One region of the Marinobacter nauticus ATCC 49840 genome, then DNA from elsewhere that is predicted to be linked to it. Evidence: predicted binding sites of a transcription regulator. Region 1 holds the regulator's gene; the other holds the start of a gene.
The links. Region 1 encodes LexA, which represses DNA repair genes until DNA is damaged. Its sites were predicted from a motif close to CTGTNTNNNNANACAG; they were not measured.
Positions count from the first base shown of each region.

Region 2: a site for LexA is predicted at 9,547-9,562, ahead of recN (DNA repair protein RecN). Genes of this name have one in related genera too.

Region 1 covers NC_017067.1:1,343,484-1,355,779, forward strand. The annotation lists gene MARHY_RS06165 (translocation/assembly module TamB domain-containing protein) at 1-2,536, shown strand, start outside; gene MARHY_RS06170 (SIMPL domain-containing protein) at 2,546-3,229, opposite strand; gene MARHY_RS06175 (gamma-glutamyl-gamma-aminobutyrate hydrolase family protein) at 3,241-3,978, opposite strand; gene MARHY_RS06180 (amidoligase family protein) at 3,971-4,972, opposite strand; gene lexA (transcriptional repressor LexA) at 5,139-5,750, shown strand; gene MARHY_RS06190 (cell division inhibitor SulA) at 5,790-6,284, shown strand; gene MARHY_RS06195 (hypothetical protein) at 6,292-6,552, opposite strand; gene MARHY_RS06200 (DUF6586 family protein) at 6,610-7,092, opposite strand; gene MARHY_RS06205 (DUF1329 domain-containing protein) at 7,312-8,670, shown strand; gene MARHY_RS06210 (hypothetical protein) at 8,751-9,080, shown strand; gene MARHY_RS06215 (sigma-54 dependent transcriptional regulator) at 9,151-10,599, shown strand; gene MARHY_RS06220 (sensor histidine kinase) at 10,813-12,048, shown strand; gene MARHY_RS06225 (sigma-54-dependent transcriptional regulator) at 12,072-12,296, shown strand, end outside.
Region 2 covers NC_017067.1:3,285,426-3,297,721, forward strand. The annotation lists gene carB (carbamoyl-phosphate synthase large subunit) at 1-3,148, opposite strand, end outside; gene carA (glutamine-hydrolyzing carbamoyl-phosphate synthase small subunit) at 3,231-4,361, opposite strand; gene dapB (4-hydroxy-tetrahydrodipicolinate reductase) at 4,701-5,504, opposite strand; gene dnaJ (molecular chaperone DnaJ) at 5,516-6,640, opposite strand; gene dnaK (molecular chaperone DnaK) at 6,719-8,644, opposite strand; gene grpE (nucleotide exchange factor GrpE) at 8,738-9,346, opposite strand; gene recN (DNA repair protein RecN) at 9,607-11,286, shown strand; gene fur (ferric iron uptake transcriptional regulator) at 11,340-11,759, opposite strand; gene MARHY_RS15315 (outer membrane protein assembly factor BamE) at 11,882-12,214, shown strand; gene MARHY_RS15320 (RnfH family protein) at 12,218-12,296, opposite strand, start outside.

The DNA of each region.
Region 1 (12,296 bases):
AGTGGCGGGGCCCCTGGGTGAAGCCGAACTGACATCCCGGCTGATAGGGGATCTGCAATCGGTGAGCCTTAGCCAGCTGGACATGACCACCGGTGCCGGCGCGCTTTCCGGACAGGCAGAACTGGTGTTTTCCGGGCCGCTGAGCTGGGAGGCGCAGTTTGAGCTCGATCGATTCAATCCGGGCTTTTGGGTGCCGCAACTGGAAGCGCGTTTGAATGGAACGGTGGCTACCCGAGGCCACTTGCGGGAGGGGGCGCTGCCCGAATTATTCGCAGATCTGGATCTCAGCGGCCAATGGCGGCAGCAGCCGGCACAGGCAAAAGGAACCTTGTCCACTCAGGGGCGAGACTGGGTTGTGCAAAACTTCAACCTGTCAGTCGGGGATAACCGGATTGAGGGCAGTGGACGGTATGGCGAATCTCTGGCGGGCGACCTGCGCTTTGATCTTGCCGCACCGCAACAACTGTTGGCTGGTCTGGGTGGAGAGGCTGCCGGACGGCTTCGGCTGGCTGGGTCGCCGGAAGCTCCGGAAGCTGAGCTCTCACTGACGGCGGGCAATCTGGCCTGGCAGGATCAATTCCTGGTTACCGAGGCGCAGCTTGAGGCGGGGCTTGATAGTGACGGGGTGCTGGACCTTGATCTGTCGGGCACTGAACTGCGTCTCGCTGGCCAGGAACTCGACAAGGTTGTAGCGGCCCTCAGCGGCACCCGGGAGCGCCACACCCTGGCTTTGCAAGTCGATCATCCTGAAGCCTCGGTTGAGCTGGAATTCGCGGGCGGGCTCGGAGAGAAACTACCGGATTGGCGCGGACAGCTGACCCGGGGCCGGATTTCCGTACCAGAGCCAGGGCAGATCTGGCAGCTGGATACGAGAGCGGATCTTACCTACGTGGCCGGGGCTCTTGAGCTTGGTAGTCACTGTTGGCGCTGGCAGCAAAGCTCGGTCTGTGCGGCTGACCAGAGACTGTGGCCAGACTCCCGCATTGCTTATGAAGTGCGAGGTTTCCCTGCCAGTGCATTGGCGCCTTTGTTTCCAGAGACTTTCCGGTGGCAATCGACTATAGACGCCGACATTGCCGTAACACTCACGGATGCGGGTCCCGATGGCACTATCCGGATTGATGCCGGCGCTGGCGAGTTCGGGGTTCTGGTGCTGGACGACTGGCAGCCCATCACTCATGACCAGCTAGTGGTTGAGGCTAATCTTAAGCCGGATGAGGCCAATGTCAGCCTGGATTTCAGCGGCCCGGAACTTGGCCAGTTTGACCTGGATCTTGCGGTGGATCCCCTGGCCAGTGATCGCACAGTTGATGGTGAGTTCCGGCTCCAGGCCCTTAATCTTGCCTTCCTCTCGGCTTTTACCGGTATTGAAGACATTCAGGGGCGGGTTAATGGCAGTGGTCGTTTGAGCGGTCCCTTAATGAAGCCCGACGTCACCGGCGAACTGGTGCTTAGCGAAGGGCGTGTGTTTGATCCTGGCCTTCCCCTGCCACTGGAGGAATTGCTTGTAGTGCTTGAGTTCCGGGGGCAGTCGGCCGATATCAGCGGTCGGTGGAAAAGCAATGATCGCAGTAAGGGCCAGGTCTCCGGGAGCTTGGAGTGGGCTCAGTCGCCGCAGGTCGCGATCAACCTGAAAGGCGAACGACTGCCGGTGACGCTGGAACCTTATGCCCGGTTGGAGGTGGGGCCGGATCTGGATATTGCCTTCAAATCTGGCGAGCTGTCGGTCTCCGGCCGCGTTGAGGTGCCCAGAGGCGAAATCGAAGTTCAGAGCGTCCCCCCATCGGCGGTGTCGGTTTCCGAGGATGAAGTCATCGTGGGTGTCGAACGGGAAGAACCTGCCATTCGGTCCATGCTGATGGATGTGACTGTGGTGGTCGGTGAGGATGAGGTGTCGTTTGCTGCGTTTGGTGTCACCGGCAACCTCGAAGGCACGTTGCGCATTGGCAATAACATGGATACGCGGGGTGCGCTGCAGTTAGTGAATGGTCGCTATGAAGCCTTTGGCCAGGAACTGGACCTGCGCCGGGCACGGATTCTTTTTGTAGGTGCGCTGACCCGACCCTATTTGGACATTGAGGCAGTCCGTGAAGTTGATACGGTGGTTGCCGGGATCCGGTTATCCGGCCCGGTGGATGAGCCGGAAACGGAAGTGTTCTCGGAACCGTCGATGCCGCAGAGTGATGCCTTGTCGTACGTTATTCTTGGCCGACCGCCCCGGGGCCAGGGGGATGAGGGTCAGATGAGCCGGGCTGCGTTGTCACTGGGTCTTACCCAGGCCAGCAAGATCACACAAGGTATTGGAAACGAGCTGGGTATCCGTAACCTGACATTGGAGGCGGAGGGTTCAGGGGAGCAGGCCTCCGTGGTGGCGAGCGGCTATATCACAGACGAGCTAAGCCTCCGTTATGGTGTTGGCATATTTGAACCCATTACCACGGTAGCCCTGCGCTACGATTTGGGCCGCTATTTCTATCTGGAGGCCGCCAGTGGTCTGGCGGCCTCGCTGGATATTTTCTATACACGGAACTTCTGAGTGGCCAGGTCAGTCCAGCTCGAAGGTGGCACTGACGGTGGCCTGGATTTCCCTGGGGCCCACGCTTGAAACGGCGTCACCGACCATTTTCGATTCCGCTTGCATCATCGGTACCGGACGATGGCCGCCATTCACATTCAGACTGACCACTTCGCCACAACGTTGCTCGAGTTGCTTGGCGACAAACTCGCAGCGGCTTCTGGCATCGGCGATGGCCCTTGCCAGAGCCTCGCGTTCCAGCCCCTGCTCGTCTGAGTGGAAAAACTGGTGGCTGCCAAGATGATATTGCAGCCCCAGCTTGTTGGCTTCACCAATCAACGGATTCAGCAGATCCAGATCGTTGATCGAGAAGCTGACGGTCTGGCTTGCCACCGATACTCGCTTGGGATCCTGGCCTTGTTCCCGTACAGGAAGCATGCGAGTGTAAACGCTGAGATCGGCATCAGAATAGTCGTCCAGCTCATTACGATAGGCCGCAATGGCCTGGCGCCATTCGTCCATGGTGTCGGACACCTGTTCAGAGGCCTTGGCGGCATCCGGGTGCTCGGCCGTGACTGAGAACTGCAGTCTGGCGCTGTCTGGTTCGTAACGAACAATACCTTCGCCATTCAGGCTCACTTCTCCGGCACTGGCTGCCGCGGGTATCACGGTGATGGCGGCGGCGAGCGCAAGTGGCAGTCGACGTTTGATCATGGTCATTCTCCTTATGAGTGGAACTCCGGGCCTTCCCGGTTATCCAGTCGTTCCAGTTTCCGGGCCCGGGCGGCGTGCACAAAGTGGCTGAAGATGCGACGGTGCCCGGTGTGGTAAAGCAGGTATTCGGGGTGCCATTGCACTCCCATCAACCATTGTCGGCCGGTGTTTTCGATGGCCTGCACAAACAGGTCGTTGTCCACGGCCGTCACTCTGAGATTCTGTCCAAGGCGCTTGATGGCCTGGCTGTGAATGCGGTTGGCGCCAATCACGTGGCTGTACATCAGGCCTCCCAGACGGCTGTCCCGGACCAGGCGAACCGTTTGGAGGGGTAATAACAAAGGTCGATGTCGGGTATGTACCCGCAACGGGGTAACGTTCTGGCACAGGGACCCGCCGTGAAAGACGTTGATAAACTGTGCACCGCGGCAGATACCCAGCACCGGAATGTTAATCGCCTCCGCCTGGCGGAGAAGCTCGGTGTCGGTAGCATCCCGTTTCAGGTCATACCTGGCCGTCACCTGGGGTTGTTGACCATAGCGGCCCGGATGCACGTGGGTGCCGCCCGAGAGTACCAGCCCGTCCAGTAGTTCGACGTTGGTTCGGTCGCCCGGGCGGATGTAGTGTGTTCTGGCGCCATGCAGGCGCAGGCCCAGGCTGATCAGCCGATGGGCCATACTTCGCCGGGCCGGGCCACTGATGCCGATGGTGAGGCCGGGGATGTCCGTTTCGCTTTCCCAGTCAGACATAACCGTGCTGATGCAGCCATTCATCGGTGGTCTCACGCCAGGAGCGGGTGAGATTGCGTAAGCTGAACTTCCGGGATTCGTGGAATTCGCCCCGCAGGGCATCAAGATCCTGACGGTTGTTGGCAAGCTGCTCCAGCACTACCCAATCGTTCCAGACTGTGGAGAAGTGCCAATTGGGATTGTCGATATCACAATCCGGCAGCCGGTAGTGCAGAGTAGGACGACTTTTGATCCTGGGGTCCTGAACGTATTCGGACAACAGCGATTCGTTCAGATGAGCGAACAGTGGCAGAAGATCCAATGCCTTGTTCCGGGTAGGGTTGTAGTGCAGATAGTCCCTCATCAGTGTGTCCAGGTCAGGACGGTAATCGTCCGCCATCAGCTTGTCTGTGTAGCGGCTGCTCCAGGGCTCGATGTAGGTGGTGAACTTCCGGCTGATATCCAGCTGATGCCGGGACTTGAGCCAGTCATACAGCAGTGCGAACGCCTGCAGATAACGTACCAGGGTCTCGGGTTCAAGATCGGGCAGTTCCGGGTTAAGTTGAAGCCCGAACGCAAAGTAGATGGCCTCCCGGCTGCCTTCAGCACCCAGGTCTCGCAGCTCGTCTACCAGATTCTCGATCATGCCCAGAGCCGACATTGCGAGCGGTGGTCCCACAATCTCTAATGGCACAATCTTCTCGGCGGCAAAATCAATGACGTCCATGGCGTGGTTGCCGAGTTCCCGAATGGATTCCGGGAGCCGCTCGTCGGCAAGATCCAGGTCTTTGATAGGATCAGAGTCCAGCTCAATGGTGAAAGCCCCGGCGTCCGTATCCAGTCGGGTGACATAACGGGATGTCAGCTCCGGCTCGCCCCCAAGCAATCGGGCGGCATGCTGGACCAGGGCCTCGTAGGTCAGGCCGGACAGTTCAATCTCAACCCCGACTTTTCGTTCCTGGCCGTCCCGGTTTGTCGTTTGTTCCGGCATCTTGCAGCGGTCGTGTTCGGTCATGGTTGTGTGTGGCTTCCCTGTGTCTGGTTTGCGTCACCATAACATACAGGCTGTTGGTCGCCCGTTACAGGAAGGAAACGAAACGTAGAGGGCTTTACACTGGATAAAACACTGTATATAGTCAGTTCACTGTATAAAAAAACAGGATCGAAATTCCGGAGCCCGACTGATGAAACTGACTGCAAGACAATCCCAGGTGCTGGACATTATCCGACGTTACGTGGATGAAACCGGCTACCCGCCCACCAGGGCTGAAATTGCCGCAGAGCTGGGATTCCGTTCCGCCAACGCGGCGGAAGAACATCTGAGGGCTCTGGCAAGGAAGGGCGCCATAGAGATGGTCCCGGGGGCCAGCCGAGGCATTCGCTTGCCGGAGGCCGAAGAGGATCTGGGCCTCCCTGTCATCGGGCAGGTTGCCGCCGGCAGCCCGATTCTGGCGCAGGAACATATTGAAGATCACTGCACGCTGCAGCCGGGCTTCTTCTCTCCTTCAGCAGATTACCTTTTGCGGGTACGGGGGATGAGCATGAAAGACATCGGGATTCTGGATGGTGACTTACTGGCGGTGCACAGTACCCAGGATGTCCATAACGGTCAGATTGTTGTCGCTCGTGTCGGAGAGGAGGTCACCGTCAAGCGTTTCCGCAGGGAAGGCAACAAGGTCTGGCTGATTGCAGAGAATGAGGAGTTTGCTCCGATTGAAGTCGATCTCGCGGAGCAGGAATTGTTTATTGAAGGTCTCGGCGTAGGCGTTATCCGCCGCTCCGATCTTCACTGAATACCGTATTCGGCAGCGCATGGCGCAGGTAGGTGAGTAATGGAACAGTTGAGCTTCACTCAGAACATGGCATTTCAGCCGGCAGCTGTTGTTGCGGCTGGCGCGGTTTCCTCTGGCCAAAGGGCACCGGCGGCCAGGGCAGCAGCGTCCGGTTCGGAGCGACGTTCAGCGTCTGGCTTCGGTGGCAATGTTACCGAGATTATTCTTCCGGAGGAGCAGGTGGAGAATTTCCAGTTGCTGCTGCCAATGCTCACACAACTCAACCAGGAGAAACGTTGGCTGGCGTGGATTGATCCTCCCCAGTCCCTGGTGGCCAAGTGGCAGAAAATGCACGGCATTGTGGCCAGTGAGATTCTTGTGTTGCGGTCAACGGCAGAATTCCCGGCACAAGAGTTGGCTGAGCGAGCGCTGGGCGCAGGCACCTGCCATGCCGTTGTGCTCTGGACTCACAAGCTGGGCCGTGCAGCGCTGGAAACCTTGCAAAAGGCATCTGCCAAGGGTAATAGCCACGGTGTGGTGTTGCGCCAGAGATAACGGGTGCTCAATGCAAGGTGTAGTGGGGCTGATTGTCGGCGAACTCGCCTTCGTCCTCTTCCCAGTCAATGTCGTGGCTGATGTTGCCAGCGGCCTCGATGCCAGCGGCAATCATCGCCTTGGCGACGTTCATGTCCCGGTCTTCCAGCATTTCTCTGGCCTCGTCAGAGAATGAGATGCGCACAAGTGGAGCTGCGTCGTCATCAATCCGGCGAAGCGCGTAGTCGCCGTCGGCGAGTTGTACAATTTCAAAAAACGAAGGTGACATTCATTCAACCTATATCTGCTGTCAGCGTATGTTAATGGATTGGCTCCGGCAGGCGGATTACCACTCGCTGTGTTGCTCGTCTATCTCTCTGGTCAATACGGTCATGGCAGCCAGTATCTTGTTCAGAGCCTGAATGGACCGATCTGGCCCCTGATCCGCCGAAACCGCAATGATGTTTTCTTCCGTCACGGTTTTCCGTGTCTTGGGCGGTTCTCCAGCGGCAGCCTCCAACTGATTCAGCTGTTGCCACCAGCTCCCTGGTGTTTCAGCCAGTTCCTTCAACATCCCGCCTTCCGCAATCGCATAGGGAAACAGCGCCTCCAGCTCGTCAATGGAGGCCGGTCTGTCGACCTTGTTCTGGTGACATCGGGCAATCATTACCAGCAGGAGTCCGCGAGCCCGCAGCAACAACTCAATGGCACCTTGCAGTTGGGCTTCTCGTTCTGGCGCAGTCGCCGCTTCGTCTTGCTCAACCCGGATTAGTAACGTTTTGGCCAGAAACAGCTTTTGCGAAACCAGAGAATGCCATTGAGATGCCATGAGGAAACCTGCGAACGAAAAATCAGAGAAACAGGGCCGGTAAAACTTTGGGAGTTTATCATTTTTGGCTGTTTATTTCTCGCTCTATCCACTTTGTGGAAATGCTCTTGTCACAAGAAACTACAAACAACCACTTGAAACGGGCGTTTGAAACTGGCACAAAGAGCGTCAAATTGAGTGAGTATTGACCACTCATGTGACTCACGCTGGAGGTTGAGGATGCGAAACCGATTTATTGCTGCCATCGCAGTTGCTGTTATGGGGGCGTCCAGTCCGCTGCAGGCAAAGGTAACACAGGCTGAAGCCGCGCGCCTGAACAATGAGCTGACACCGGTTGGTGCCGAGCGCGCGGGCAACGCGGCGGGCACCATTCCAGCCTGGGATGGCGGGCTTGCCACGCCACCGGCGAATTGGCGCGAGGGGTCTGTAGAAATCAATCCGTTCCCTGGCGATGACGCCCTGTATGTGGTGACGGGGGATAACCTTGATCTTTACCGGGATAAGTTGTCGGACGGCCACATCCGGATGCTGGAGCAATATGGTCCGGCATTTTTCATGCCGGTGTATGAAACCCGTCGGACAGCGGCGTTTCCCGAACATGTATACGAGAAGTTTCGCCAGAATGCTCTGACCGCCGAGCTGCTGGATAATGGAAACGGGGTAAGAGACACCATCATGACCAGTCCGTTCCCCATTCCACAGAATGGTCTGGAAGCGATCTGGAACCACATTCTCCGGTATCGTGGTGAGGAAGTGTCCTTCCGTAGTGCTTCAGCCACCCCTCAGGAAGACGGTTCCTTCAACCCGGTGGTCAATCACTATGATTATTTCCTCGCGTACAGTCAGGTAGGCGCGGATCTTGCCGATATCGACAACAAGATCTTCTACCTGAAAACCGAGACGATCGCCCCAACCACGCTGGCGGGCACCATCACCCTGGTGCACGAGACTCTGGATCAGGTTCGTTCACCTCGCCTTGCATGGCGTTATGACGCCGGCTCCCGACGCCTGCGCCGTTCTCCGAACCTGGCCTACGAGACAGACCTGCCGAATTCGTCCTCTCTGCGTTCGGTAGACCAGAAAGATATGTATAACGGCGCTCCAAACCAGTATGACTGGGAACTCAAAGGTAAACGGGAGCTGCTGGTTCCCTACAACGGATACAAGCTTCACGATTCCAGTGTTCGCCCTGAGGACGTCATCCGCCCCAACCACATCAACCAGAGTCTTGCTCGCTATGAGCTGCATCGGGTGTGGGTGGTAGAGGCCAAGCGTCGTACCGGTATCGGCCATATTTACGAGCGCCGTGTGTTCTACATTGATGAAGATAGCTGGCAGATTCTGGTCTCTGAGGAGTACAACGAGAAAGGCGAGCTATGGCGCGTTTCCGAGGCTCACAATATCAGCTACTACAGTGAGCCGGTCTTCTGGACCACCATGGAAATGACGTATGATCTGAAGGCAAATCGTTATTACATTGATGGTCTGGACAATGGTTACCCCGCCTATGATTTCGCGCCGGGGTATCGTGGTAACGAGTTTACCGCCTCTGCGGCCCGTCGCGCTGCACGGCGTTAACCGTCCGCTTGCGGGGCGCCATCGTTTCCGGTGGCGCCCTTTCGTTGGCCAGTCTGTCCCGCAGACCACGGAGATTGCTGATGGCCAACCCTGAAAACCTCCTTTCCGATCTGGATCAGCTTCAAGACGAATTAACCCTGGCCCTGGACAACCAGGATTGGGAACGATTGGGCCAGCTTAATGCCCGGGTTCGACCGACGGTGGAACCGTTGATGGCTGAGCTCGAGAAGGGCTGCCTTGATGCCACACTGGTGCGAGAGCGACTGGAAGCGCTGAATCGTTTTGTGGCCGAGGCCGATGCCGCCGCTGTGAAGGCCCGCGACGAGGCGAAAGCCTCATTGAAGGGGGTCAGCCAGAACCGTAACGCCGCCAAAACCTATCAGAACGTCTCCTCGAATCGTCAAAGATAGCGTCATAAAATTGACTCGGGCCGACATACGGTCTTAAATACCGCACAAATCCATGAAGAGATTCCTGTGAATGTCCAAAAATAACAAAGTGCTGGTGCTGAGTGAGGATGAAACCAGACGGCGAGATCTGGTCACCATTCTGGAGTTTGTCGGTGAAGAGCAGGTGATTTCCGGCGACGAGGCTTTGGCGCTTTTGGCGAGTGACGATGATCAGGCCTGGGATAGTGTTTCGGTAGCGGTCGTCAACGGCACCGAATCCGGCGCCTGTTCCGCCATAGAGCAGGTGTGCCGGGCCATGACCGGTGTACCAGTGTTGCTGGTTGGCGACCCTGAGCTCAAGGGTTTGTCAGAGGACGATGCGGCACGAGTGATTGCGCGGATGGAATGGCCGCTGAACTACACCAAGTTCGTGGATTCCCTGTACCGCGCACAGATCTATCGGGACCAGTTCAGCCGCAACCAGCAGCGCGGCCAGCAGCGTGGTGTGCAGCTGTTCCGCAGCCTTGTGGGAACCAGTCGTAAAATCCAGCAAGTGCGCCAGTTGATGGAGCAGGTGGCCGACAAGGATGTGAGCGTGCTGATTACCGGAGAGTCCGGTACTGGGAAGGAAGTGGTTGCTCGCAATCTGCATTACCATTCTTCCCGCCGCGATAAGCCTTTCGTGCCGGTGAACTGTGGTGCTATTCCGGCAGAGCTGCTGGAGAGCGAGCTCTTTGGCCATGAGAAAGGCGCGTTTACCGGTGCCATTACGGCGAGGGTAGGGCGCTTTGAGATGGCGGAAGGCGGCACCTTGTTCCTGGATGAAATTGGCGATATGCCCCTGAACATGCAGGTGAAGATACTGCGGGTACTGCAGGAACGCACCTTTGAAAAAGTGGGCAGTAACCGCACCCAGACCGCTGACGTACGGGTGATTGCGGCGACCCACAAGCATCTTGAGGACATGATTGAATCCGGTGATTTCCGGGAGGATCTGTACTACCGGCTGAACGTGTTCCCCATCGAAATGCCGGCACTCCGGGAGCGAGTCGAAGACATTCCACTGCTGATCAACGAGCTGATTTCCCGGATGGAAAAAGAGAAGCGTGGTTCATTGCGGATGAACTCGGCGGCCATCATGAGCCTGTGTCGTCATGATTGGCCGGGCAATGTCCGTGAGCTGGCGAACCTCGTGGAGCGTCTTGCCATCATGCATCCCTATGGCGTGATCGGAGTGCAGGAATTGCCGAAGAAGTTCCGCTATGTGGATGATTACGACGAGAATCGCCCGGTAGAGGATTCAGGTATGCCCTCTTCCATACCAGGCCTGGTGGGGCTGGATGCGCCAGCGTTGCTTCCGGTGAACGGCATTGATCTGAAGGATTATCTCTCCAATCTCGAAAAGCAATTGATTCAGCAGGCTCTCGATGAAGCCAGCGGCGTAGTCGCCCGCGCCGCCGAGAAGCTGCGGATACGGCGCACGACGCTGGTGGAGAAAGTGCGAAAGTATGGTCTGAGGGACGACTCAGAAGAAGCCTGATGACACCGGGGTTGCCGGTAAAAGGTGGCGTCAAAGGTTTGTAACCTGCGACGCCATTGTTGTTTCTGGCCGACGGTAATTCGTCACCCTGGGTATCGTTGATTTCGTTACTATCTGAAAATAAACAATAAATACTAATTGGCACGCTGTTAGCTTTAACCTTTCCGAACAAAAGTATTGATGGCCCCGCCGGGCCTGTCAGGGGGAAAGGTTATGAGCCACGCACATGTCGTTATGGAGTCCCGCCACCAGCCGGATGCCAACGCTGCGGCTGATGTCAACGACAAGGTGACAGCACTGTTTCCACAGCAGGACGATGAGGCTGTAGATTCTGCGCTGGAACTGTTCAATCGCATGTCTCGTCAGATTACCGATTCCTATCGCACACTCGAGTCTCGGGTGAACCAGCTGTCCGGTGAGCTGTCTTATGAATCGCGACAGCGCCAGCAGGAGCTGGAGCAGAAAGAGCAGCTGGCAGATCGCCTGTCTACCTTGCTCAATGCCCTGCCTGCGGGTGTGGTGGTGCTGGACAAACATGGCACTGTCAGTCAGAGCAACCCGGCCGCCATTGCCTTGCTGGGCGAGCCGCTTGAGGGCGAGCGCTGGATTGACGTTATCCGCCGCTGTTTCGCGCCCCGTAACGATGATGGCCATGAGGTGTCCCTGAAGGATGGTCGCCGGGTCAGCATTGAGATCCGTACCATGGAGAATCAGCCGGGTCAGTTGATCCTGCTGACCGATCTGACTGAAACGCGCCAGCTCCAGTCGCAACTGGCTCATGCCCAGCGCCTCTCTGCCATGGGCAAGATGGTTGCGTCCCTGGCCCACCAGATTCGCACACCGCTGTCTGCTGCCATTCTCTATGGTGGCCATCTGAGCCAGCCGGATCTCGATGAGGAGCTACGTCAACGTTGCGCTTCCCGGCTGATGTCCCGCCTGACCCATCTGGAACAGCAGGTTCGTGACATGTTGATCTTCGCCCGCGGTGAAACCCGACTGGCGGAAGAGCTGGATTCGTCGCGCCTGGTGGAAGCGCTGGAGTCTGCTGTTGATGGGCTCAAGCTTGCGCCAGGTGTGCAGGTGACCCTGGACAACCAGGTGCAGACGCCTTGCCGGCTGATGTGCAATCGCGATGCCCTGGTCGGCGCCTGTACCAATCTTGTGAATAACAGTCTGGAGGCGGGGGCAGCCGATGTTTCAATCGTCGTTTCCGCTACCTCTGGCCGCCTGGAAATCCGGGTTTCCGATAATGGGCCCGGGTTCGAGCCTGGTGAGGCAGGTCGGATTATGGAAGCCTTCTACACCACCAAGTCCCATGGCACCGGCCTCGGGCTGGCCGTGGTGCAGGCTGTGGTCAAGGCCCATCAGGGCGAGTTTTCGATTTCATCCCCCGGACAGCAAGGCGCCGACGCGATAGTTCGGCTGCCTATTCTGACAGCCCGGTTTTAAAGAACAGGTTGGAGGTGCATAGCATGGTAAAGGCCCAGATTCTGATTGTGGAAGATGACCACGACCTGCGCGAAGCTTTGGTAACGACGCTGGAACTGGCGAAATTCCAGGTGCGGGAAGCGGCCAGCGCTGAAGATGCGCTGGCAAGCCTGGCCCGGGCGCCGGTCGATATGGTGGTCAGCGATGTCAATATGCCCGGCATGTCCGGCCATGAGTTGTTGGCGGAAGTTCAGCGCTTGTATCCGGGG
Region 2 (12,296 bases), 1.9 Mb from region 1:
AGGCTTCGCCACCTGCCAGTGTGGTTGTGTAGGTTACTTTGGTCTGCAAGGCAGACTGGCGAATCTGCGCCGAGTCAGAAATCGCCTTGCGACCTTCCGTAGTATTGATAATCAGCTGAACCTGACCATTCTTGATGGCATCGACAATGTGCGGACGACCCTCGCGAACCTTGTTCACCCGCTCAACGGCGATACCTTCGGCTTCCAGCGCCTTGGCGGTGCCAGTGGTGGCAATAATCCTGAAGCCAGCATCCACCAGGTCGCGGGCAACACTGGCCGCACCCGGCTTGTCCACATCGCGCACCGACATGAAGGCCACGCCCTGGGCCGGCAACCGTTCACCCACGGCCAGAGCGGCCTTGGCAAAGGCTTCATCAAAGCTGTCGCCCAGCCCCATCACCTCACCGGTGGATTTCATTTCCGGCCCGAGGATCGGGTCCACGGCCGGGAATTTGTTGAACGGGAACACGGACTCTTTAACGGCGTAGTAGGTCGGCACGATTTCCTGAGTAAAGTTCAGTTCTTTCAGGCTCTTGCCGGACATCACCCGGGCCGCAACCGCGGCCAGAGACACCCCGATAGCCTTGGACACAAACGGCACGGTCCGTGAGGCACGCGGGTTCACTTCGATCACGTAGATCTCACCATCCTGATAGGCCAGCTGCACGTTCATCAGGCCGATAACATCCAGCTCGATGGCCATTTTCTTCACGGCCTCGCGCATCTCGTCCTGCACCTGCTTGCTCAGACTGTAGGGCGGCAGGGAGCAGGCGGAATCACCAGAGTGAACACCAGCCTGCTCAATGTGCTGCATGATACCGCCGATCACAACATCAGTGCCGTCACTGATCGCATCAATATCGACCTCGATGGCAGCATTCAGGAAGTGATCAAGCAGAACCGGGCTGTCATTGGAGACCAGCACCGCGTTACGCATGTAGCGCACCAGTTCGGTTTCGTCATAGACGATCTCCATGGCCCGGCCACCCAGCACGTACGACGGACGCACCACCAGCGGGTAGCCAATCTCGCGGGCAGCCACGATGCCTTCCTCGTGGCTGCGCACAGTGGCATTTTCCGGTTGTTTCAGACCCAGGCGCTGGATCATCTGCTGGAAGCGCTCGCGGTCTTCGGCGCGGTCAATGGCGTCCGGACTGGTGCCGATAATGGGCACACCGGCGGCTTCCAGGCCACGCGCAAGCTTCAGCGGAGTCTGACCGCCGTACTGGACGATTACGCCCTTGGGCTTCTCGACGTTGATGATTTCCAGCACGTCTTCCAGGGTGATCGGCTCAAAATACAACCGGTCGGAGGTGTCGTAATCAGTCGACACGGTCTCCGGGTTGCAGTTGATCATGATGGTCTCGTAGCCGTCCTCACGCATGGCCAGGGCCGCGTGCACACAGCAGTAGTCGAATTCGATGCCCTGACCAATGCGGTTGGGGCCACCACCGATGACCACAATCTTCTCACGATCGCTTGGCTCTGCCTCGCACTCTTCCTCATAGGTCGAATACATGTAGGCGGTATCAGAGGCGAATTCTGCCGCACAGGTATCCACGCGCTTGTAGACCGGGCGGATGCCCAGGTCGTGGCGCAGCTTGCGCAGGCTGACTTCGGAAATGCCCAGCAGCTTGGCCAGGCGGGCGTCGGAAAAGCCCTTGCGCTTGAGTCGGAACAGGGTAGCCTTGTCGATATCGGCCTTACCGGCCGACTTGAGAGCCTGCTCTTCGCGCACGATGTCCTCGATCTGCACCAGGTACCAGGGGTCTACCTTGGTGTGGCGGAACACTTCGTCCACGGTCATGCCGGCGCGGAAGGCATCACCGATGTACCAGATTCGCTCGGCACCGGGTACGTTCAGCTCCCGGGTCAGGGTTTCTCGGCTGTTCTCGGAGTCCAGCTCTTCCAGCTTTTCATCGAAACCTTCAGAACCCACTTCCAGGCCACGCAGTGCCTTTTGCACCGACTCCTGGAAGGTCCGGCCAATGGCCATGACCTCACCGACAGACTTCATCTGAGTGGTCAGGCGGGCATCGGCCTGGGGAAATTTCTCAAAGGTAAACCGGGGAATCTTGGTAACCACGTAATCAATGGACGGCTCGAACGAGGCCGGGGTGACGCCGCCGGTGATCTCGTTCTGCAGCTCATCAAGGGTGTACCCCACGGCCAGCTTGGCTGCGACCTTAGCGATCGGGAAACCGGTGGCCTTGGACGCCAGCGCCGAGGAACGCGACACCCGGGGGTTCATTTCGATCACCACCATACGGCCGGTATCCGGATTGATACCGAACTGCACGTTGGAACCGCCGGTTTCCACACCAATCTCACGCAGCACCGCCAGCGAGGCGTTCCGCATGATCTGATATTCCTTGTCGGTGAGGGTCTGGGCGGGGGCCACCGTAATGGAATCACCGGTGTGCACGCCCATGGCGTCGAAGTTCTCGATGGCGCAGACGATGATGCAGTTGTCGTTCTTGTCCCGAACAACTTCCATCTCGTACTCTTTCCAGCCAATCAGGGATTCGTCGATCAGCAGCTCGTTGGTCGGGGACAGATCGAGACCGCGAGTACAGATCTCCTCGAACTCGTCCTTGTTGTAGGCAATACCACCGCCAGAACCACCCATGGTGAACGATGGACGGATAATGCACGGGAAACCGATGTCTTCGGAGATCTTCCAGGCTTCATCCATGGAATGGGCGATGGCCGCGCGCGGGCACTCCAGACCGATTTTCTTCATGGCCTTGTCGAAGCGGTCGCGGTCTTCGGCCTTGTCGATGGTGTCAGCGTTAGCGCCGATCATTTCAACGCCATGCTTCTCCAACACGCCGTGCTTTTCCAGGTCCAGCGCACAGTTCAGTGCAGTCTGACCACCCATGGTGGGCAGCAGGGCGTCCGGCTTTTCCTTTTCGATGATCTTTTCGACCGTCTTCCAGGTGATCGGCTCGATGTAGGTGGCATCGGCCATGGCCGGGTCGGTCATGATAGTGGCCGGGTTGGAGTTCACCAGGATCACCCGGTAGCCCTCTTCGCGCAGCGCCTTACAGGCCTGGGCTCCGGAGTAGTCGAATTCGCACGCCTGCCCGATCACGATGGGGCCGGCGCCCAGGATCAGGATGCTTTTAATGTCGGTACGTTTTGGCATGTCTTGGTAAACCTGTCAGCAACTTTTGAATTCTTGCAGCGCGGTATTCAGCGCCGGTGAGCTATCGTTGATGGCCTTGCCCTCAGGCAGATCGCGCTTCCATCAGCTGGATAAACTCGTCAAACAGCGGAGCCACATCATGGGGGCCCGGGCTGGCTTCCGGGTGCCCCTGGAAGCTGTAGGCCGGCTTATCGGTGCGGCGAATGCCCTGCAGAGTGCCGTCAAACAGCGATTTGTGAGTCGCTTCCACATTGGCGGGCAGGGTTGTTTCATCCACAGCAAAGCCGTGGTTCTGACTGGTAATCATCACAGTGCCTTTGGCAATGTCCTGCACCGGATGGTTGGCACCGTGATGGCCGTGGCCCATTTTCATGGTTTTTGCACCACTGGCCAGGGCCAGCAGCTGGTGGCCCAGGCAGATGCCGAATACCGGAATCTCGGTTTCCAGCACTTCCTGAATGGCCTTGATAGCATAGTCGCAGGGCTCGGGGTCGCCCGGGCCGTTGGACAGGAAGATGCCATCGGGCTTCATCGCCAGTACATCAGAGGCCGGGGTTTGCGCGGGCACGACGGTGATCTCGCAACCGCGGGCCGCGAGCATCCGCAGAATGTTGTATTTTACGCCGTAATCCCAGGCCACCACCTTGAACCTGTCTTCGGAGCGGTCACTGTAGCCGTTTACCAGATCCCACTCGGCCTGGTTCCACTGGTAGGCTTCGCTGCAGGTGACTTCTTTGGCCAGGTCCATGCCTTTGAGGCCGGGAAAGGCGTTAGCCAGTTCCAGTGCGCGTTCGGCAGTGGCGTTTTCACCAGCGACGATGGCCCCATTCTGGGAGCCCTTGTCCCGGAGGATGCGGGTCAGTCGGCGGGTGTCGATGTCCGCAATGCCAACAATGTTGTTGCTTCGCAGGTAGTCATCAAGGCTACCCTTGTTTCGCCAGCTGCTGGCGAGCAGGGGCAGATCCCGGATGATCAGGCCAGCGGCCTGGATGCGGTCGGATTCTACGTCTTCTTCGTTAACACCGGTGTTGCCAATGTGCGGATACGTCAGGGTAACGATCTGGCGGGAGTAGGACGGATCGGTCAGGATTTCCTGGTAGCCGGTCATGGCAGTGTTGAACACTACCTCGCCGCTGGTTTCTCCGTCTGCGCCGATGGCGGTGCCGTAGAAGAGGCTTCCGTCTGCGAGTGCAAGGATTGCTGGTGTGCTCAAGGCTTGTATCCTCATCGAGTGGCGTAAGTTCGTCACGAACAGGAACGCAAGCGCATAATCTCAGGTTGCAAAAAAGCGAGACAAGGTAAAAACCCGGTCCCGCTTTTATAAACTTTTCAAAGGTACGCTTGGTGCAGTCAAATCGCCTTATTGTAAGCGATTTTGGCGTTTTTTGTCCACGCCGAATTGCTCTCGGCCTGACGCAAACTCCGGCCACGGAAGCAGGGCACCTTCCCGAAAACCGCTACAAGCACTTCCATGTGAGCTTCTCTCCGGCCATCCATGGCCTCCGAAATTTTCGGGAAGGCGCCCTGCTCCCGCAGCCTCTGAGTATGTAGCTCAACCTTTCAGGTTCAGAACGTCCTGCATGTCGTAAAGACCAGCCGCCTTACCCTCAAGCCACAACGCGGCCCGCATGGCACCTTTTGCGAAAGTCATCCGACTGCTCGCCTTGTGGGTAATTTCGATGCGCTCACCCTCCGTTGCAAACAGTACCGTGTGATCACCCACCACATCGCCGGCGCGGATGGTCTCGAAGCCGATTTCCTTGCGGGTGCGTTCGCCGGTGAAGCCTTCGCGGCCATAGACCGCACATTCTTTCAGGTCGCGACCGAGAGCATCAGCCACCACTTCACCCATACGCAGGGCTGTGCCCGAGGGGGCGTCTTTTTTGTGGCGGTGGTGGGCTTCGATGATTTCCACGTCGTAGTCATCACCCAAGGTTGCGGCGGCGGTGCGCAGCAGGTTGAGGACGACATTGACGCCCACGCTCATGTTGGGCGCAAAAACGACCGGAGTGTTTTCGGCGGCCAGCGCCAGCTGCTCTTTTTCGGCGTCGGTCATGCCGGTGGTACCGATCACGAGCATTTTGCCGTTAGCGCTGCAAAACTTCGCGTTTTCCAGGGTCAGGTCCGGGAAGGTGAAGTCCACCAGTACGTCGAAGTCGTCTTTGACGTCGTCCAGGCTGGCGGCCATTTTTACGCCGGTTTTGCCGATGCCGGTCATTTCACCGGCGTCGGCGCCAATCAGACTGCTGCCCGGCTCGACGATGGCAGCGCCGAGCTCAAGGCCTTCGGTACCGTCGACAGCTTCGATCAGCACTTTACCCATGCGCCCGGCGGCGCCGATGATCGCTACCCTCATCTGCTCTACCCTCAGAATTTCATTTCGTCGAAGAAGTTTTTCACACCCTCAAACCATGAGGTTTTCTTGGGGGCATGATGAGTTCCGTTGTTACCATCCAGGGTTTGCTGGAATTCTTCCAGCAGCTCCTTCTGGCGTTTGGTGAGGTTCACCGGCGTCTCCACAATCACCCGGCACAACAAATCACCGGCCGGGCCACCGCGGACCGGGCTGACGCCTTTGTTGCGCAGACGGAACAGTTTGCCGGTCTGGGTCTCAGGCGGAATCTTGAGCTTTACGCGGCCATCCAGCGTTGGTACTTCCAGCTCGCCGCCGAGGGTGGCGTCGACGATGCTGATGGGCACTTCGCAGTAAAGATTGCGACCGTCACGGGTGAAAATGGAATGCTCACGAACGGCGACCTGTACATAAAGGTCTCCAGGAGGCCCTCCGTCTACACCCATCTCACCTTCGCCGGACAGGCGAATACGGTCGCCAGTATCAACACCTGGCGGCACCTTGACCGAGAGGGTTTTCTCCTGGCGCACCCGACCCTGGCCGTGACAGCTCTTACAGGGATTCTTGATGATCTGGCCGGAGCCACGACAGGTAGGACAGGCTTGCTGTACGGTGAAGAAGCCTTGCTGCATCCGGACCTGGCCCATGCCCTGGCAGGTGCCACAGGTTTCCGGGCGAGAGCCTTTTTCAGCGCCACTGCCATCACAGGCTTCACATTCTTTATGGCCAGGGATGTTGATCTTGACGGTTTTGCCTTTAACAGCCTCTTCCAGATCCAGCTCCAGGGTGTAGCGAAGATCTGCACCGCGGGTGGTTCGGCCACGGCCACCACCACCGAAGATGTCACCGAACACATCACCAAAGATGTCGGAGAAGCTGGCGCCACCACCGCCAAAGCCGCCGCCAGCCTGACCGTCTACGCCGGCATGACCAAACTGGTCGTAGGCGGCGCGCTTACTGGAGTCCGCCAGGATTTCGTAGGCTTCGCTGGCCTCTTTGAATTTGTTCTCGGCATCTTTGTCATCCGGGTTACGGTCCGGGTGGTACTTCATCGCGAGCTTTCGATACGCCCGCTTAATTTCCTTTTCGTCCGCATCCCGGGAGATCCCGAGTACTTCGTAATAATCGCGCTTGGCCATGCTTCAAAACCCTGTTTTTATAACGAGGAAAACGCGAGCCCGGCCCGCGTTTCCCCAACTACTTGATGTACCTCGGAATTACTTCTTGTCGTCGTCTTTGACTTCCTCGAACTCGGCATCGACGGCGTCGTCAGCACTCTTGGCCTGACCTTCTTCCTGGCCACCGGCCTGCTGAGCCTGGTCGGCCTGATCCGCGTACATCTTCTGAGCCAGCTCAGAGGACACTTCGGTCAGCTTCTGAGTCTTGGCTTCGATCGCTTCCTTGTCTGAACCCTCGAGGGCCTCTTCCAGATCCTTAATGGCGGCCTCGATGGACTCCTTCTCGCTGTCGGAGACCTTGTCACCGGCTTCACTCAAGGTCTTGCGCACGGCGTGTACCATGGCATCACCCTGGTTACGGGCCTGGACAAGCTCCTCGAACTTGCGATCTTCCTCGGCATTGGCCTCGGCATCGCGAACCATCTTCTCGATCTCGTCATCGTTCAGACCAGAAGAGGCCTTGATCACGATGGACTGTTCCTTGCCGGTCGCCTTGTCTTTGGCAGACACGTTCAGGATACCGTTGGCATCAATATCGAAGGTTACTTCGATCTGCGGCACACCGCGCGGTGCCGGCGGAATGTCGGCCAGATCGAAACGACCCAGAGACTTGTTCTGTGCCGCCTGCTTACGCTCACCCTGAACCACGTGAATGGTCACTGCAGTCTGGTTGTCATCCGCTGTAGAGAAGGTCTGCGATTTCTTGGTCGGAATCGTGGTGTTCTTCTCGATCAGCGGAGTGGCCACGCCACCCATGGTTTCGATACCCAGGGTCAGCGGGGTTACGTCCAGCAGCAGTACGTCTTTCACGTCGCCAGACAGTACCGCGCCCTGAATCGCTGCCCCCATGGCTACAGCCTCGTCCGGGTTCACGTCTTTACGCGGCTCTTTGCCGAAGAACTCTTTTACTTTCTCCTGCACCAGCGGCATACGGGTCTGACCACCGACCAGAATAACCTCGTCGATTTCACCGGCCTTCATGCCCGCATCCTGAAGAGCCACCTTACAGGGCTCCAGACTGCGCTGAACCAGATCTTCTACCAGCGATTCCAGCTTGGCACGGGTCAGCTTCACGTTCATGTGCTTGGGACCAGACGCATCTGCAGTGATGTACGGCAGGTTTACGTCGGTCTGCTGGCTGCTGGACAGCTCGATCTTGGCCTTCTCCGCCGCTTCTTTCAGACGCTGCATGGCCAGAGAGTCGCCGCGAAGATCGATGCCGCTGTCTTTCTTGAACTGGTCGGCCAGGTATTCAATCACTTTCAGGTCGAAATCTTCACCGCCCAGGAAGGTGTCACCGTTGGTGGCCAGCACTTCGAACTGGTGCTCGCCGTCTACGTCCGCAATTTCGATGATGGACAGATCGAAAGTACCACCACCCAGGTCGTACACAGCAACAGTACGATCACCGCTCTTCTTGTCCAGGCCATAAGCCAGGGCCGCAGCAGTTGGCTCGTTGATGATCCGCTTCACTTCCAGACCAGCAATCTTGCCAGCATCTTTGGTCGCCTGGCGCTGGCTGTCATTGAAGTACGCAGGCACGGTGATCACCGCTTCGGTTACCTTTTCACCCAGGTAGTCTTCTGCAGTCTTCTTCATTTTCTTCAAAACTTCTGCAGACACCTGCGGCGGCGCCATTTTCTGACCCTTTACCTCAACCCAGGCGTCACCGTTGTCTGCCTTGGCGATTTTGTAGGGCACCATCTTGATGTCTTTCTGAACCACGTCATCTTCAAAACGACGACCAATCAGTCGCTTAATGGCGTACAGAGTGTTGTGCGGGTTGGTCACCGCCTGATGCTTGGCTGACTGGCCAACCAGAGTCTCGTTGTCATCGGTGTAGGCGATGATGGACGGGGTTGTGCGATCACCCTCTGCGTTTTCAATTACCTTTACCTTGTCGCCATCCATGATGGCCACACAGGAGTTTGTGGTTCCCAGGTCGATACCAATAATCTTGCTCATCGAATCACTCCAAATCTTTCTGAATGCTGTTCCGGAGAATGCCTACCCCGGCCTTTGCTGTTTAATCGCTATATTGGCGCTCTGCTCGACTTTTCAAGCCTGCTCGTCGATTTTTGGCGCATCTTCTGCCTTGGCCACTACGACCATCGCCGGACGAACTACCCGGCCATTAAGCAGATAACCTTTCTGCACAACCGCAACCACGGTGTTAGGCTCCGCATCCGGCGCCGGCACCATGGACATGGCTTCGTGCTGCTGCGGATCGAACGGCTCACCCACCGGGTTGAGCTGTTCAACGTTGAATTTCTTCAGGCTGTTCATAAACAGCGTCAGGGTCATTTCCACACCTTCGCGAATGGACGCAACCAGCTCGCCTGCGTTTTCGTGACCCTCGGTGCTTTCGACCGCCTTCTCCAGACTGTCCGCTACAGGCAACAGCTCTTTCACAAACTTCTCGAGCGCAAACTTGTGAGCTTTTTCCACATCAATCTCGGCCCGGCGACGGACATTCTGCATCTCCGCCTGTGCCCGCAAGGCCTGCTCCTGGTACTCCTGCAGTTTCTGCTGCAGCACATCCAGCTCGGAGCCCTGCTCCGGTGACTGCTCGGCATCCTGGTTACCTGCAGCCTGCTCTTCCGCCGCAGCTTCTGCTGCCTCGTTGCGTTCTTCTACCTGTTCGTTGCGCTTTTCGTCAGCACTCATGACAACTCCTGATAACGTTTTCACGGCCACGGAGGCCTGCAGAAATAACCACTCCCGCTTGTGCAGAAAGCAGGAAAGAATCGCTTTGCGAACCGATATGGGGCCCGCTTCCCGGGTTTCAACCGTCACCCACGCAATCTTTGATGTTTTCATCATTTCCTGTTTGCAAACCGGAAAAACCCTGTATATATTCACAGCAACTGTATGAACGAACAGTGGTCAGAGTTATTACTTGCTCAAGAACGAGCGGAGGTTGCGGCATGCTCACACAACTCACGGTATCGAACTACGCCATTGCAGAAAGGGTTGAACTCCAGTTCAACCGCGGTATGACAGCCCTGACTGGGGAAACCGGCGCCGGCAAGTCGATTGTGCTTGATGCCCTTGGCCTGGCCATGGGAGGCCGGGCCGATGCCGGCGCTGTTCGCCATGGCGCCAAGCGTGCCGACATTACCGCCAGCTTCGATATATCCCGCATCCCCGAAGCCCGGTCCTGGCTGGACAGCCATGAGCTGGATGACAAGGACGATTGCATCCTGCGCCGGACCATCAGCAAGGACGGCCGCTCCAAGGCATTCATTAATGGCCAGCCCTGCCCGCTGTCACAATTGAAAGAACTGGGCGGCCTGCTGATGGATATCCACAGTCAGCACCAGCATCAATCCCTGCTGCGTAAGGAAACCCACCGAAAGCTGCTGGACGAGTTCGCCGGCGCGGAAAGCCTGGCCGACGAAACCCGATCTGCATGGAAAGCCTGGCACCAGACGCGTCAGAAACTACAGCAACGCCAGCACAATGCTGATGAGGCCGAGGCCCGTTTACAGCTGCTGCGCTATCAGGTGGAAGAGCTGGACAGGTTGGCGCTGGGCGAGGACGAACAGACAACCCTGGAAACCGAACAGGCACAGCTCAGCCAGGCCGACGCCGTACTTCACAGCAGCCACCAGGCCGCCCTGCTATGCACTGAAGATGAGGTTTCAGCCGCAGACCTGGTGCGCCAGGCACTGCACCAACTGGAGCAACTGCCGGTTGATGTCCCGGCACTGACCGACACCATCCAGATGCTGAACGAAGCAGAGATTCAGATTTCAGAAGCCGGCGACAACCTGCGCCGCTTCGTAGACGACTACGAAGCCGACCCGGTCCGACTGAACGAAGTGGAAGAACGGCTCAGCGCCATTTATCAGATGGCACGCAAACACCGGATCACCCCGGAGGAGTTGCCGGAGTTGCATCAACGCCTGAGCCAGGAGCTGGCCGAACTGGATGGCGGTGAAGGCAGCCTGGAACAGCTTCAGGCCGAGCTGGAAAACCTGCGGGCACGGTTTGACGCCCTGGCCACCAAGCTGACAGAAACACGCCGGAATGCCGCCATGGAGCTCGACCAGCGAATCGCCCGGGAGTTGGCACAATTGAGCATGCCATCGGTGCAGTTTGTCAGCCACCTGAGCCGGAACAGTGATGACGAACCTGCCCCTCACGGCATGGAAGAGGTGGAATTCCTGGTGAGTGCCAACCCGGGCCAACCCGCCCGATCGTTGGCCAAGGTGGCTTCCGGCGGTGAACTTTCCCGCATAAGCCTGGCCATTCAGGTGGTTGTGGCACAAACCTCCACCACACCGACTCTGGTATTCGATGAGGTGGATGTCGGCATCGGTGGCGGCACCGCGGAGGTCGTAGGCCGCCTGCTGAGATCACTCGGCGAGAATGGCCAGGTACTGTGCGTCACGCACCTGCCGCAGGTGGCGGCCCAGTGCCATCAGCATTTGTTCGTCAGCAAATTTACCGAGAAAGACGCGACCTATTCACGCATCGAATCCCTGGATGACCAGGGCCGGATCAGCGAAGTCGCAAGGATGCTTGGCGGAGTGGACATGACAGAACAGACCATAGCCCATGCCCGGGAGATGTTTGTAAAGGGCCAGGCAACCCATCACTAATCCCCCTCTCGTTTCGGAGAGCTTCTGGGCCAGCCTTGTCGCTGGCCCTTTTTTTACTTCTTATCGGACTTCAGTGGCTTCACGTAAAGGATCAGGCTGTGATCGACAATCTCATAGCCGTGCTCTGCCGCAATCTTCTGCTGGCGCTCCTCGATAACCTCATCGACGAACTCAACAACTTCGCCAGTCTGGGTGCAAACCATGTGGTCGTGATGATCATCACCGGCCATCTCGAACACCGCGTGACCGCCTTCGAAATTATGACGTAACACGAGGCCTGCAGCTTCGAACTGGGTCAGCACCCGGTAGACTGTCGCCAGGCCCACGTCATCGCCCTGGTCCAGCAGCTTTTTATAAACGTCTTCAGCACTCAGGTGATGTTCTTCAGCATTCTCAAGGATATTGAAGATCTTGACCCTTGGCAGAGTAACCTTCAGACCGACTTTTCGTAATTCGGCGTTTTCAGATGACATGTTACCATTCGCTCTTTGGTGTGCCTCACGGCTTCCGGTATGATGAAGCCGCAGTACGACGGATGACCCGTTTCACACCTGCTCAACGCAGGCGAATTCAAGATAGAGGATTTCCCCCGGCGATGCAAAAGCTCCCCGCTATCGTTCTTATTAGCATTTTATCCTTGTCCGGCTGTGTTTTTCCGGGCGTTTACAAAATCAATGTCCAGCAGGGCAACATTGTCACCGATGAGGAGCTGACGGAACTGTCCGAGGGCATGCCCAGAAGTCAGGTTCACGCGCTGCTGGGAAGCCCGTTGATGCTGAACCCCGTCGACCCGTCCCGGGAATACTATGTTTACACCTTTCAGCGCCGGGGCAACGAGATCGAAGAACAGCGCATCATCGTTTACTACGAGAATGATCAGCTGAGCCACTACGAAGCCCAGCTCCTGGAAGAAACGCCAGCCTACTAGCGCTTACGCTTTCTTTTTAGCCCGGTTCAGGCGAGCCTGCTTGGGATCAATCTTGAGTGGGCGGTATAGTTCCACCCGGTCG